DNA from 4 places in the Streptomyces sp. NPDC091209 genome. Region 3 is predicted to be linked to each of the others. Evidence: riboswitches for the same ligand, from Rfam matches in the RefSeq annotation. Region 3 holds a riboswitch; each other region holds the start of a gene.
The links. A riboswitch is a leader RNA that binds a small molecule or an ion and turns the genes downstream of it on or off. The one in region 3 is predicted to bind cyclic di-AMP.
Positions count from the first base shown of each region.

Region 1: another riboswitch for cyclic di-AMP. It lies ahead of ACIQRL_RS12540 (transglycosylase family protein); the one in region 3 lies ahead of ACIQRL_RS37585 (NlpC/P60 family protein).
Region 2: another riboswitch for cyclic di-AMP. It lies ahead of ACIQRL_RS27970 (LysM peptidoglycan-binding domain-containing M23 family metallopeptidase); the one in region 3 lies ahead of ACIQRL_RS37585 (NlpC/P60 family protein).
Region 4: another riboswitch for cyclic di-AMP. It lies ahead of ACIQRL_RS10080 (M23 family metallopeptidase); the one in region 3 lies ahead of ACIQRL_RS37585 (NlpC/P60 family protein).

Region 1 is NZ_JBIVVR010000003.1:534,021-537,540, reverse strand. Features, by position in the region: gene eno (phosphopyruvate hydratase) at 1-564, opposite strand, end outside; gene ACIQRL_RS12540 (transglycosylase family protein) at 914-1,624, opposite strand; cyclic di-AMP (ydaO/yuaA leader) riboswitch at 1,629-1,822, opposite strand; gene ACIQRL_RS12535 (transglycosylase family protein) at 2,006-2,905, opposite strand; gene ACIQRL_RS12530 (cytochrome P450) at 3,221-3,520, opposite strand, start outside.
Region 2 is NZ_JBIVVR010000010.1:163,600-167,119, forward strand. Features, by position in the region: gene ACIQRL_RS27965 (SGNH/GDSL hydrolase family protein) at 1-384, opposite strand, end outside; gene ACIQRL_RS27970 (LysM peptidoglycan-binding domain-containing M23 family metallopeptidase) at 731-1,636, opposite strand; cyclic di-AMP (ydaO/yuaA leader) riboswitch at 1,641-1,798, opposite strand; gene ACIQRL_RS27975 (tyrosine-protein phosphatase) at 2,443-3,240, shown strand; gene ACIQRL_RS27980 (DUF6126 family protein) at 3,370-3,486, opposite strand; gene ACIQRL_RS27985 (helix-turn-helix domain-containing protein) at 3,513-3,520, opposite strand, start outside.
Region 3 is NZ_JBIVVR010000020.1:3,702-7,221, forward strand. Features, by position in the region: gene pcrA (DNA helicase PcrA) at 1-906, opposite strand, end outside; cyclic di-AMP (ydaO/yuaA leader) riboswitch at 1,839-2,009, shown strand; gene ACIQRL_RS37585 (NlpC/P60 family protein) at 2,017-3,183, shown strand; gene ACIQRL_RS37590 (tellurite resistance/C4-dicarboxylate transporter family protein) at 3,354-3,520, shown strand, end outside.
Region 4 is NZ_JBIVVR010000002.1:680,816-684,335, forward strand. Features, by position in the region: gene ACIQRL_RS10075 (PP2C family protein-serine/threonine phosphatase) at 28-1,218, shown strand; cyclic di-AMP (ydaO/yuaA leader) riboswitch at 1,522-1,680, shown strand; gene ACIQRL_RS10080 (M23 family metallopeptidase) at 1,692-2,705, shown strand; gene ACIQRL_RS10085 (aldo/keto reductase) at 2,874-3,520, shown strand, end outside.

The DNA of each region.
Region 1 (3,520 bases), on a different contig from region 3:
GTAGACCTCGGTGCCCCAGCGCAGGGCCTCGGAGAAGGACTCCGCGCCGATCGGGGCGATCATGAACTCCTGGATGTCCACGTTCGAGTCGGCGTGCGACCCGCCGTTCAGGATGTTCATCATCGGAACGGGCAGCAGGTGCGCGTTCGGGCCGCCCAGGTAGCGGAAGAGCGGCAGGTCGGACGCCTCGGAGGCGGCGTGCGCGACGGCGAGCGAGACGCCGAGGATGGCGTTGGCGCCGAGCGAGCCCTTGTTGTCGGTGGCGTCCAGGTCGAACATCGCCTGGTCGATCAGGCGCTGCTCGGTGGCGTCGTAGCCGACGAGCTCCGGGCCGATCTGCTCGATGACGGCGAGGACGGCCTTCTCGACACCCTTGCCCTGGTAACGGTTGGGGTCACCGTCGCGAAGCTCGATGGCCTCGAACGCTCCGGTGGAGGCGCCGGACGGAACGGCGGCACGACCCGTGCTGCCGTCGTCGAGGCCGACCTCGACCTCGACCGTGGGGTTGCCTCGGGAGTCCAGGATTTCCCGGGCTACGACGACGTCGATGGACGGCACGAGCATCTCCTTCTGGGATGTGACGCGGGTATGCGGGGCTTGGCAGCCCCGCGGGATGAGCCTATCCGGCCCAGGGGGATCGGCCAGCCGATCGACCACCCCTTGAGCAGAAGTGAGCGTACATATTGTTCCTGAACGGAACAAAAAAAGAAAAGAAAAACCCCGCTCCGGTGCATGCGGGGGAACAAGCACCGGAGCGGGGAGCCCGTGGGGACGGGGGCCCTCACCAGGCCTTCGGCACGAAGGCCCGGCCTGCGAGGGAGCTGCTGTTCAGCCGGGGCGACGCCGCGCACGGCCCGGACCACGGTCGCCCTCCGCCGAAGGCGACCCCGTCGGGCCCGGCGTGCGGCCGCGCTCAGCGGAGGTGCAGCTGCTGGCCCGGGTAGATGAAGTCGGCGTCGGCGACGATGTCCTTGTTCAGCTTGAACAGCTTCTGCCAGCCGCCCTTGACGTGCTTCTTCTCAGCGATCGAGCTGAGGGTGTCACCCTTGACGACCTTGTACTCGCCGTCACCCTTCTTGACCTTCTTGCCGGTCGGGGTGGTGACGGTCTTCTGGGCGGCGGGGCGCTCCGCGGAACGGGAGGCGGCCTGATCCGTCGTACGGGTGGTGGTGGCGCTCTGCGAGCCGCTCGACGACGAGGAGCCGGAGGAGGTCGACGGGGTCGAGGGAGTCGTGGTGCCACCGCTGTACGCGGCGCTCGACAGGCCGGTGCCGCAGGTCGGCCAGGCACCCTTGCCCTGCGCGGCGAGGACCTTCTCACCGATGGCGATCTGCTGCGACTTCGAGGCCTGGTCGGCGGTCGAGGCGTAGGCGGTGCCGCCGTACGCGGCCCAGGTGGAGGACGAGAACTGCAGGCCGCCGTAGTAGCCGTTGCCGGTGTTGATCGACCAGTTGCCGCCGGCCTCGCACTGGGCGACGGCGTCCCACTCGGAGGCGGTGGCGGCGGAGGCGTTGCCGGCCACCATCAGCGGGGCGGCGATGGCGACACCGGTGACACCGGCGAGCGCTGCGACGCGGGTGGCCTTGTTCGGACGACGGTGCTTGCCCTTGCTGGAAAACAGCATGGAGTGATCCCCTCACCGACGCCTGCGAGGTGAGCTGTCGGGTTCGGGCCGGTTGAGTTGCCCGGCCGCGCGCCTTCAGCCCTGTCTCCAGGACGTCCGGCACGCGACTTAACCCCAAGCCGTTCCCGGGTGTCTCTCAACTCCCGGGACCGGCACCTACCTTGGGTCCCCCGCTCCTGCCTACGGCGCATGACGCGACGACTGTTCCCGTACGGCCGCTGGCAGGATTCGGCGTTGCGACCGTCGGAGCCCGCTGTGGCGAGCGGTCACGACCGTAAGCAGTCGATCGGCGGAATATCAAAGACGATCAGGGCTTCTGAGACTCATGTCTCACTCGCACCAAACCGGACATTCCCTAGTGAATCGTGACGCGAACTCCCGCTAGTTCTGCACCGTTTCGGCAATGACGGCAATGCTCCGACCAGGGACGACGAGGCCGGGACCGGCGTCGGCCGACGCACTGTCCGCGACGGACTGGTCGCCATATCCGTCTTCGAGGCCGAGGACGTCGGGAACGTTCCAGAGATTCGTGCTGCCGTACGAGTTGTCGACGGTGTCGCTCGAGGCACTCGGGAGACTCGGAGCGCTCGGAGTGCTCGCCGCGTACCACCCCGTGGCGCTGTCGGCGGGACTGCCGGTCGCGCTCCCGGTGGCGTCTGCGCCGCGATGCCGCCCGGTTCCCGCGCTCGCGGCGTCGGAGGTGCCCGAAGAGGCGCCCTTCTGAGCCGACTTGCCCGACTCGTCACTCTTGCCGGCCGCTTGACCCGAGGCGCTGGGACTCGGCGAGACATCAGGCTTCGCGGCACCGCCGGTCACACCCGAGGAGTCACCCGAATCGGTTGAACCGGTCAAGTTCGACAAAGAGGTCGAGCTGGTCGAAGTAGACAAACCGGCTGAAACGTATGAATCGGCGTCACTTCCGGCGGCCGACGAGCCGCCGACCACGCCGGTGTCGACCGGGACCCCGGCCGAGCCCTCACTGAGCCCGGAGAGCGGTCCACAGGTCGGCCAGGCCGCGAGACCCCGGTCGTCGAGCAGCTTCTCGGCGACGGCTATCTGCTGCGAGCGGCTGGCCTGGTCGGCTCTCGGCGCGTACGCGAGACCGCCGTACGCCTCCCAGTCCGCCTGGTCGAGCTGGAGCCCGCCGTAGTACCCATTGCCCTGGTCGGCACTCCACGCGCCACCGCTCTCGCACTGCGCCACCCGGTCCCAGGTGGTCCCGTCGGCCGCGCTCGCCCCCGACGCGGCGAGCAAGGGGATGACGATGGCCGATCCGGTCACCCCTGCGGCGACGACGAGAGCTGGGGCCTGACGAGGGCGACGGTGACGGCCGTTCCCGGAGAGCATGCGGAAGCCTTTCGCGTGACAACGGGGGAGCAGCGCGGCTCCTGTGAAGTAAGAAGCGCAGGTGCCGCGTTGATGGGTGAAGGTAGCCGCACTCCGTCGCTGGTTACAAGTCGATGCAGTACAGATCACGTGAAGATCACAGATTTGATGGATCGTCACGTTCCGGTAGCCGGAAGGGTGCCCTTTCCGGTATTCGGAAGAACCCCGTCGACAGGCGTTCCGAAGGGTCGGCGATGAACCGATCAAGGACTATTTGACCGGGGTGAACTCCACAGGAAGCGTGCGCAATCCACGCATAATGAGCCCGCCGCGCCAGCGCAAATCGGCCGATTCCCCGGCGAGTTGCAGGTCGGGAAGGCGGTTGAGGAGCGTACCGAGCGCGGTCTGCCCCTCCAGACGGGCCAGCGGGGCGCCCAGGCAGTAGTGGATGCCGTGGCCGTAGCCCAAGTGCTGAAGGTCACGCCGGGCGAGATCGAGGGTGTCCGGCCGCTCGAAGCGTTCGGGGTCGCGGTCCGCGGCGGCGAGGACCACGAGCACGGGGTCGCCGGC
Region 2 (3,520 bases), on a different contig from region 3:
CTTGAGCACGGGGACGCCACGGGTGTCGAAGCCGGTGGTCACCATGACGGTGCCGACGGCGGAGGTGAGGTCGGCGATCGCGCGCTCGAAGCGCTCCGCGACCTCGTCGGGGTCGGTGCCCGGGCGGATGATGTCGTTGCCGCCCGCGCAGAACGAGACCAGGTCGGGGCCGAGCTCCTTGGCCTTCAGGAGCTGGGACTCGACGATCTGGTCGAGCAGTTTGCCGCGCACGGCGAGATTGGTGTAATTGAAATCGCCTTCGGGTCGCCGGTCGGCGAGAAGTACCGCGAACCGGTCGGCCCAGCCGACGAACGCCCCGTCGGGCCCAGGGTCGCCGACGCCTTCGGTGAAGCTGTCCCCCACCGCCACGTACGACCCGATCACTGATCTGTCGTCACTCTTCGAATCGTCTGCCACATCGACCCATGATTCACCTTTCGATGTGAGCTACGCGACCGTAGGGAAGGGTTGACGGGCGGTGAGATAAGCCACTCGCCAAGCGTTGGTCAACTCTGGAATAAGGCTCATATCAAGGACGTTGAAGCAGCGATCACCCACGGGCGGGGGAATCACGGGAATCGCTCCATGGTGGTCGGGTGCTTCGCTCGACGGGTTTCAGCCGACTTCCGGGTCACGTGGCCCGTAAAGGGGACACCGAAGGCCGGACCCCGGGGATCGTGGGGTCCGGCCTTCGGTGTCGGTCCTGCCGTCAGGAGCAGGGGGTCGGGCGTCAGCCGACGGCGACACCGTGCGAGCGCAGGTACGCGACCGGGTCGACGTCGGAGCCGTAGTCGGGCGTGGTGCGGATCTCGAAGTGCAGGTGCGGTCCGGTGACGTTGCCGGTCGCGCCGGAGAGGCCGATCTGCTGTCCCGGGGTCACGGTCTGCCCCGCCGAGACGGACAGGGACGACATGTGGGCGTACTGGGAGTACTTGCCGTCGGCGTGCAGGATGACGACCTGGTTGCCGTAGGCGCCGCCCCAGCCCGCGGAGACGACGGTGCCCGCGGCGATGGACTTGATCGTGGTGCCGGTCGGGACCACGAAGTCCACGCCCGTGTGGTAGCCGCTGGACCACATGCTGCCCGCCACCTTGTAGCCGGTGCCGACGCTGCCGCCGTCGACCGGCAGGGTGTAGCCGGAACTGTTCTCGGCGGAGGCGGTGTTGGAGGCCGCGGTGTCGGTGGCCGGGGTCGCCTGGTCGGTCTTGGGGGCCGAGGCCGCCGTGCGGGTCGCCGCGTGAGTGGCCGCGTGGCCGGCGCCGGCGAAGGCCGCCTTCTTGCCGAGCGACAGCTTCAGACCGGGGTGGATCAGCGACGGGTCGCTGCCGATGGCCGAGCGGTTGTCGGAGTAGATCTTCTTCCAGCCGCCGGTGACGTTGTGCTCGTCGGCGATCTTCGAGAGGTAGTCGCCGGACCTCACCGCGTACGTCTTCGTCGTGGTGGTCCTCGCGGCGGCGGGCGCGGCGGTCGCGGCCTTCTCGACGTGCTGCGCGACGGCGGTGGCCGGGGTCGCGGCGTGGGCTCCCGTGGCTCCCATCAGGGGCAGCGCGAGTGCGGCGCCACCGGTTCCGGCCGCGGCGATCGAGCGGCTGAAACGGAGGGACTTGGGACGGCGGTGCTTACCCTTCGCGGGCATGACGATTTCCTCTCCGGCGCCTGCGGGGTGAGCTGTCGGGTGCGGGCTGGAGATGCCCGGCCACGCTGCTGCGCGGCTGTACCCCTAGCCTGTTCCGGAGACCGGACCAGGCGCGGAACCTGTGGGTCCCCCGCTCCTGCCGTGTACGGGTGAGTGTGCGGATTCCGGGCGGCGGCAGGATTGGGCGTCCGTCCGGATTGAGGCAGAACGTAAGCGAGACGAGAGCGCGTCGACAACCGTGTGCGCTTTCCGGGCGCTCACCTTTCTTGATCCATGCGGGAATTGCCGTCACCCTCTGTGGAATGACGATCTTTCGGGCCCCTCAAGGCGCCCGGAAATGCGGGGCGGTTGAGAAATCAGGACGGCAACGCATCGTCACGAATATGACGCTCCTCACGCGACTCGTCCCAGGGTGCTTTATTCCAGGGCCAGTTGGAATGAAGCCGCCAATTCGGACAGAACAGCCAGATGCGACGCGGACGGATATCCGTCACATCTGGATCCCTGTGTGGCCCGGCGCGCAAAAGGACCCGCGAAACGGCGCGCCAAAGTGCTGCAATCGGTGCAATTCGCCCCATTGGATCCACACGACAGGAAGAGGTGATCGACCTCTCGACGCATTCGGACAGGCGAACCCGTTGAGCAACATCATCACGGGGGTCTCGTCCGGGAGGCGGCGCCTGTGGACAGATCATTGCCTGAGGAACCCATGTCGTATCGTCGAGAGCGCGAGCCGGACACAACTGCCGACGAGCGACGCCGAATCCAGCCCGGCGGCGCCGGCGGCCCCATGAGAGGAGCCCCCCGTGACGCAGCAGGTCCCGTCGACCGAGCCCGAGCTCGGCGGAGTGCGCAACTTCCGCGACGTGGGGGGTCTGCCCACCGCGGACGGCCGACGAGTGCGCTACGGGCACCTGTTCCGCAGCGGCCACCTCGCGCACGCCACGGAGGACGACGCCGCGTTCCTCTCCTCCCTGGGACTCCACACGATCTTCGACTTCCGCAATGCCGCGGACCAGAAGCTGGAGGGCCCGGACGTCGAACTGCCGGGCGTACGGAACGTGAACCTTCCGCTGACCGACCCGGCGGACGGCGGCGCGTTCTGGAAGATGGTCCGCGACGGCGATCTCGACCAGCTCCGCGCGATCCTCGGCGACGGCAAGGCCGCGAACCGGATGATCAACTCGTATCGCACGATCATCAGGGAGCGCACGGCCGAGCACTCCCAGGTGCTGCACGCGCTGGCCGCGGACAGTGTGCCCGCGCTGATGCACTGCGCGGCCGGCAAGGACCGCGCCGGACTGTCCATCGCGATCACCCTGCTCGCCCTCGGCGTCGAGCGCGACGCGATCGTGGCCGACTACCTGGAGTCGAACGCCGCGCACCGCCGCTACAAGGTGCACCGCAGCAACACCTCGGCCGCCGCGTACTCCCCCGAGGTCATGGAACTGCTCAGCCCCCTGTTCGATGCCCGCGCCGAGTACCTGACGGCCGCGTTCGAGACGATCGAGGAGACCTGGGGCAGCGTCGACGACTACCTGGAGCAGGGACTGGGGATGACGCCGGAGCTGCGGGAGCGCCTGCGCGAGCGACTGCTGGACTGAGCCGGGCGCCCGGGTCTGCGGCGTCCACCGGTTCCCGTGGTTCCGCTGGAGCCGGTGGGATCAGTGGTTCTACTGCAATCACTGGCTCCAGTGGTTCCACCGGCTCCAGTGGTTCTACTGGTTCCGCTTCTACTGGTTCCGCGCGCCCAGCGTGAAGAGCAGATAGATGAAGGCCGCGAAGAGGTGGCCGACGGCGACGTAGATGATCAGCCGCACCCACAGGGCGCGCGGGAACTTGTCCTCCATGGACCGGCGGGGTTCCGTGGGTTCGGTCATGACG
Region 3 (3,520 bases):
CCCCACGAGCTCCCGGACGAGCGCGTACTGCGCGTGGTTCGTGTCCTGGTACTCGTCGACCAGGACGTGCCGGAAGCGGCGGCGGTAGTGCTCGGCGACGTCCGGGAAGGCGCGCAGCAGATTGACCGTGGTCATGATCAGGTCGTCGAAGTCGAGCGCGTTGGCCTCGCGCAGCCGCGACTGGTACATCGCGTACGCCTGGGCGACGGTCTTCTCGAAGCCGTCGGAGGCCTGGGCGGCGAAGTCCTCCTCGTCGATCAGCTCGTTCTTCAGGTTCGAGATCTTGGCGCTGAACGACTTCGGCGGGAAGCGCTTGGGGTCGAGGTCGAGATCACGGCAGACGAGCGCCATCAGACGCTTGGAGTCGGCGGCGTCGTAGATCGAGAAGGACGAGGTGAAGCCGAGCGTCTTGCTCTCGCGGCGCAGGATGCGGACGCAGGCGCTGTGGAAGGTCATCACCCACATCGCGTTGGCGCGCGGGCCCACGAGCGCCTCGACGCGTTCCTTCATCTCGCCCGCGGCCTTGTTCGTGAAGGTGATCGCGAGGATCTGGCCGGGGTGGACGTTGCGCTCGCCGAGCAGATGCGCGATCCGGTGGGTCAGCACCCGGGTCTTGCCGGAGCCGGCGCCGGCCACGATGAGCAGCGGGGAGCCGGAGTGCACCACGGCCGCGCGCTGGTTCTCGTTCAGTCCGTCCAGCAGGGCCGCCGGGTCCACGGCCGGCCTGGGAGCGCCGTCGCGGTAGTACGCGTCCCGGCTCGGGGGCATGTCGAACTTCCCGCCGAACAGATCGTCCGGAACCGGCTCCGGTACGTGATCGTCCTCGGGCGGCGGGGGGTGTTCGTCCTCGTGGGCCGCGGAGGGCTTGAGGTTCGCCAGGAAGCTGTCGTCAAAGAGGCTGCTCATCGCTCTCCGAGTCTAGGCCGCCCCACTGACAGCCCGCCGCCACCCCGAGAACTCGACCGGAACTCGTGACACGAATCCCGGCCGCACAGGCTCCCGGGCCTCCCGGTTTCCCGGGCTTCCGGGCCTCCGGCTACCGGACCTCCGGGCCTCCCGGCTTCCGGTTTCCCGGGCCTCCCGGCTTCCGGGCTTCCGGGCTACCGGCTCCCGACTTCCGGGCCTCCGGCTTCCGGACCTCCGGGCCTCCCCGGCTTCCGGTTTCCCGGGCCTCCCGGCTTCCGGGCTTCCGGGCTTCCGGCTCCCGACTTCCGGGCTTCCGGCTCCCGACTTCCGGGCCTCCGGCTCCCGACTTCCGGGCCTCCGGCTTCCGGACCTCCGGGCCTCCCGGGCTTCCGGTTTCCCGGCTCCCGACTTCCGGGCCTCCGGCTTCCGGACCTCCGGGCCTCCCGGGCTTCCGGTTTCCCGGGCCTCCCGGCTTCCGGGCCTCCCGGCTTCCGGCCTCCCGGGCTCCCCGGCTTCCGGCTCCCCCTCCGAGTCGGTGGCCGACCCCACGGTCGGCTTCCCGGACCTCCGAGCCTCCGGGCCTCCGAGCCTCCCGGGCCTCCCGGGCTCCCCGGCTCCCGGCTTCCCGGGCCTCCCGGCTTCCCCGCATCGCACCTCACGGTCCATGACCGTGACCGTGCGCGACGGATCGGCGACGGTCAGTGTGCCCGAGGGTGCTACCGAGCGGCCGCGGCACGCAGGGCATGGGACACACGAGGCCAAGGGTCCGCAATGCGGATGAATCACCCCGAACGCGTCACGGGAGGCGGAGGGTGCGGGAAAGGTCACGAAAATGTATCGGGCATATCGCACATCAACCTTCACACGGGCCACAGCAGTTGGCTAGCGTGCCAGAAGGCCGCCCGACCGCAACCGGCGAACCTCGCCGGGCCGAGCGGCCTCCGCCGAGTTCGGCACGCCCACGGGCCGCCGGAGCCGGGGACCCACCGAACTTGGGGTGAATCGGTCCAACCGCCTTGTGGGGCAAGGACCGTAGGGCAACCTTCCGGAACCACCCGCCCGAACCCGACAGCTAACTCGGCAGGCGGATGACGGAAGGAGTCGCCTCTCTTGGCGTCACACCGCAAAGGGCGTCCTACGGGTACGCGCATCGCAGGCATACGAACCCCGGCCCTCGCCACGGCGGCCCTCACCTCCGTGGCCCTGCTCTCCCAGACGGCGAACGCCGCCCCCTCGGCCGAACCCAGGCCCAGCGTCGTAGAGGTCTCGAAGAAGGTCGACGCCCTCTACCACCAGGCCGAGACGGCCACCGACAAGTACAACGCGAGCCGGGAGAAGACCGCCGAGCAGCGGAAGCGCGTCGACACCCTCCTCGACGACGTCGCCCAGCGCACCGAGAAGCTCAACACCGCGCGCGAGGAGCTGGGTTCGTTCGCCGCGGCGCAGTACCGCACCGGGGCCGCCGCACCCAGCACCGCGACCCTGCTGCTCGCCGACAACCCGCAGGACTACTTCGACCAGACCCAGTTGATGAGCCGCCTGACGAACCGCCAGAAGGCGGCCGTCGACGACTACATCACGGAGCAGGCCACCACCGCCAAGAAGCGCACGGAGGCCTCCCAGAGCCTGGAGTCGCTGACCGCCTCGCAGAAGGCGCTCAAGACGTCCAAGGCCGCGGTGCAGCGGAAGCTCGGCGAGGCCCGCAGCCTGCTCTCGAAGCTGAACGCCGAGGACAAGGCGCGGCTGGCGGCGATCGAGAAGAAGAAGCAGGAGCAGGCCACGGCCAAGGCGGCGGAGCTGGCACGGCAGCAGGCCGCCGCCGCGAAGGCCGCCCAGCAGCAGTCGTCGGGCACCACGACCGGCTCGACGGCCGGTTCGACTGCCGGATCGGCGACGGGATCGACGGCCACGGGCTCCTCGTCGAAGGCGGCCGAGGCGCTCGCCTTCGCTCGCGCACAGATCGGCAAGCCGTACGTCTGGGGCGCCACCGGCCCGGACTCCTACGACTGCTCGGGCCTGACCCAGGCCGCCTGGAAGGCCGCCGGCGTCAGCCTCCCGCGCGTCACCTATGACCAGGTGAACGCCGGCACGACGGTCCCCCTCGCCGACGCCCAGCCCGGCGACCTGGTCTTCTTCTACAACGACATCAGCCACGTCGGCCTCTACATCGGCAACGGCATGATGATCCACGCGCCGAAGCCGGGAGCGTACGTCCGCGAGGAGTCGATCTACTACGACGGCACCTCGGCGATCCACAGCGTGGTGCGCCCGGCGTAGACCGGGGTACGAGCGACGCCCTTCGCGGGGCACGCGCGCGGGGAGCGACCGAGGCTCCGTGCCCGCGTGCCCCGAGTTTTCGTGCCCCCCGCGCGCGTGCCCGGTGTTTTCGCGCTCCTCACGCGCGTGCCCCACCGGTAACGGGTCCGGAGATCCCTAGCATCGGGCGCATGCCAGATACACCGGACATGCCGGACACCGCTTCGTTCCGCGCCTGGTGGGCGGGGCGGTCGCCCGCCGCCGGAACCGCCGTCATGGCCACCGGCATCATCTCGATCGGGCTGCACCTGACCGGCTACGAGACCCTCTCCCGGATCGCGCTGGTCCTCGCGTCGCT
Region 4 (3,520 bases), on a different contig from region 3:
CGCGCGCGCTCCGGGTCTTCTGGACGGGTGGGGCAGCCAGGAGGTGAGCAGCGGACCGGAGAAGTCCCTGACCCGGCAGCCGGACCGTCGCCCGGTGTCCGCGGACCCGGGAGTGCCACGCCGTCCGGTCCGGCGGCAGCGGCGCCCCGCAGGATCTCCTTCGCGCGCGCCTTCGTCCGGGCCCTGCCCGCGCTGCTGATCGTCACCGGGATCTTCTACGACTACTTCACCCCGGGTGACTACACCGCGGCTCCCTTCTTCACGGCCGCGCCCCTGGTCGCCGCGCCGCTCTACTCGCAGCGCGGCACCGTCCTCACCGGCGTCCTCGCCGTCGGCGCGGTCCTCGTGGTCCACTGCGTGCTCGGCATCGTCCTGCAGGTCGACGCGGTCACCGAAACGGTCACGGTGACGACGGCCGCCGTCCTCGCCGTCCTCATCAACATCCTGGTCCGGCGCGGCGACGAACGGCTCGCCTCCGTCCGGGAGATCGCCGAGTTCGCGCAGCGCGCCGTGCTGCCCGAGCCCGAGGCGCGCATCGACGGCCTCGATGTCGCGGCCCGCTACGAGGCGGCACAGGAGGACGCGTTCATCGGCGGGGACCTGTACGCGGTGCAGGACTCCCCGTACGGCGTGCGGCTGGTCGTCGGCGACGTACGGGGGAAGGGGATGACCGCCGTGGCGGCCGTCGCCGTGGTGGTCGGCGCGTTCCGGGAGGCGGCCGAGCAGGAGGCGACCCTGGAGGCGGTCGCGGGGCGTCTGGAGCGGGCGCTGACGCGCGCGGGCACCCGGCGCGACAGCATCGACGCGTTCGAGGGGTTCACCACCGCCGTCCTCGCGGAGATTCCGCACGACAAGGACGTCGTCCGCGTCGTCAACCGAGGACATCCGCCGCCCCTGCTCCTGCATCCCGACGGCACGCTCGTCACCCTCGCCGCCGAGTCCTTCGCGCTGCCCCTCGGCATGGGCGAACTGGGCGCCTGGCCCGACCCGGCGGTCCAGGGACGCTTTCCGCGCGGGTCCACGCTGCTCCTGTACACGGACGGTCTGTCCGAGGCCCGCGATCCGCGCGGAACGTTCTACGATCCGGCCGCGTGGCTCGCCGGACGGGTCTTTCCCGGCCCCGACGCACTGCTGGCCGCCCTCTCCGAGGCGGTCCGCCGGCATGCGGGCGGCGCATTGACGGACGACATGGCACTGCTCGCCGTCCGGCATTTTTGACGCGTGCCCGTGAGGCGATTTCCGAGAGGTCGGGAAACCCTTCGCGTACAACGCCCGCGGCCTTTTCGGACATCGTCACGAGCGGTGATCGGACCGTGTCCCTCCGCATAGCGACTGATGCACCGTCAAGTGAATCCGTGTCGACGAGGTTGGACCAACTCGCCCGTCTTTCATCGCTCATGACCCCAAAGTCCTGGCCAAAAGCCGTTAATGATCAGTCGGAACATCTTGGAATTCGGTGCCTGGGTCTATTAACGTTCGATAACGCAGCGCGGTCGTTACAGCCGTCACAAGAGGTGGCTCCGTGCGTACGCGCCGAATCCCGCAAGGGAACCGGGGAACCAACAACTTGGGGTGAATCGAGCGTATTTCCGCCGTGGAAGCACGGTGGCCGTACGCGCGTAGGAGACCTTCCTGCTCCGAACCCGTCAGCTAACCCGGTAGGCGGCAAGGAAGGAAAGGAGTGCGCCCACGTGGCGTCCAACCGGCCCGCTCAGCCGACCTCGTTCGCGCCGAATGACGCGCAGGCCTTCGGCCATGGCAAGGACGAGGGACCCTGGGAGGAGTGGAATCCCACCGAGGATTCCGTTCTTCCGATCCGCGGCCGGCACCGCACGGGCAAGCAGCGCGGCGGAGGACTCGCCCGCAGTTCCACGGTTCTCGGCGTCGGTGTCATAGCCGCCGTCGGTGGCGGTGGTATCGCCAGCGCCGCGCCGGGCAAGCCGCCCGTCTCGATCTCGCTGCCCGACCTGGCCTCGGTCACCCACTCCGCCGAAGCCCTGATCTCGCACGGCGGATCCAGCACCCCCAAGGGCTCCACGACTCCGCTCACCAGCGTAGGCCTGACCAGCGCCGACACGGCCCAGGGCGCGACGGACGCCGGCGAGGCGCTGCGCGCCCGGATCATGCAGCAGGCCCAGTCGCAGCAGGCGCACGCCGACAGCACCACGCAGCAGGCCGCCCTGTCCGCCGTCGTGAAGAAGAAGGCGGACGACGCCGAGGCCAAGGCCGACGCGGCGAAGAAGAAGGCGGCGGAGGCGGCCAAGGCGAAGGCCGAGACCGAGCGCCTCGCCGAGCTCGCCAAGAGCTACACGCTGCCGACCTCCTCGTACACCCTGACCTCGCGCTTCGGCGAGGCCGGCGCCCTGTGGTCCTCCGGCTACCACACGGGACTCGACTTCGCGGCGCCCACCGGCACGCTCATCAAGGCGATCCACAGCGGCACCGTCACCGAGGCCGGCTGGGCCGGCTCGTACGGCTACCGCACGATCCTCACCCTCGACGACGGTACGGAACTCTGGTTCTGCCACCAGTCCTCGATCAGCGTCAGCGTGGGCCAGAAGGTCGCCACGGGCGATGTCATCGGGCGCGTGGGCGCGACGGGCAATGTCACCGGGCCGCACCTGCACCTCGAAGTGCACCCCGGCGGCGCCGCCACCCCCATCGACCCGATGGCGTGGCTCCAGAGCAGGGGTCTCAACCCCTGATCCGTGTCCTCCCTGATCTCCGGCGGTCCTGACGTCCACCCCCCCGACGTCAGGGCCGTCGGTCAGGCAGGTGCGGGCGCTGCGGGCACCTGCCGGGCCGGGACGAGTGCGGACCGGGCCGGGACGAGTGCGGAATACGTGCATCCGGCAGGGGCGTTGATCCCGTACATGACTTCTCTTCGCAAGCTCGGTTCGTCCGACCTCGAGGTCTTCCCGCTCTCCCTCGGCGGCAACGTCTTCGGCTGGACGGCCGACGAGACCCGGTCCTTCGCCGTGCTCGACGCCTACGCGGCCGCCGGCGGCAACTTCCTCGACACGGCCGACTCCTACTCGGCGTGGATCGAGGGCAACGAGGGCGGCGAGTCCGAGACCATCATCGGCAAGTGGCTGAAGAGCCGAGGCAACCGCGCGGACATCGTCGTCGCCACCAAGGTCAGCCAGCACCCCGCGTACCCTGGGCTGTCCGGTGCCAACATCAAGGCCGCGGCCGACGCGTCGCTGCGCCGCCTGGGCACCGACCACATCGACCTCTACTACACGCACTTCGACAAGCCGGAGGTGCCGGTCGACGAGATCATCGGGGCCCTCGACGAGCTGGTGACGGCCGGCAAGGTGCGGCACATCGCGGCCTCCAACATCTCGCCGGAGCGGCTCCAGGAGTCCCTGGAGTTCTCCGACCGCGAGGGTCTCGCGCGCTATGTCGCGCTCCAGCCGCAGTACAACCTGGTCTCGCGCGACACCTACGAGGGCCCTCTGCGGGACGTCGCCTCCCGGGCCGGTCTGGCCGCGGTCCCGTACTACGGGCTCGCCTCCGG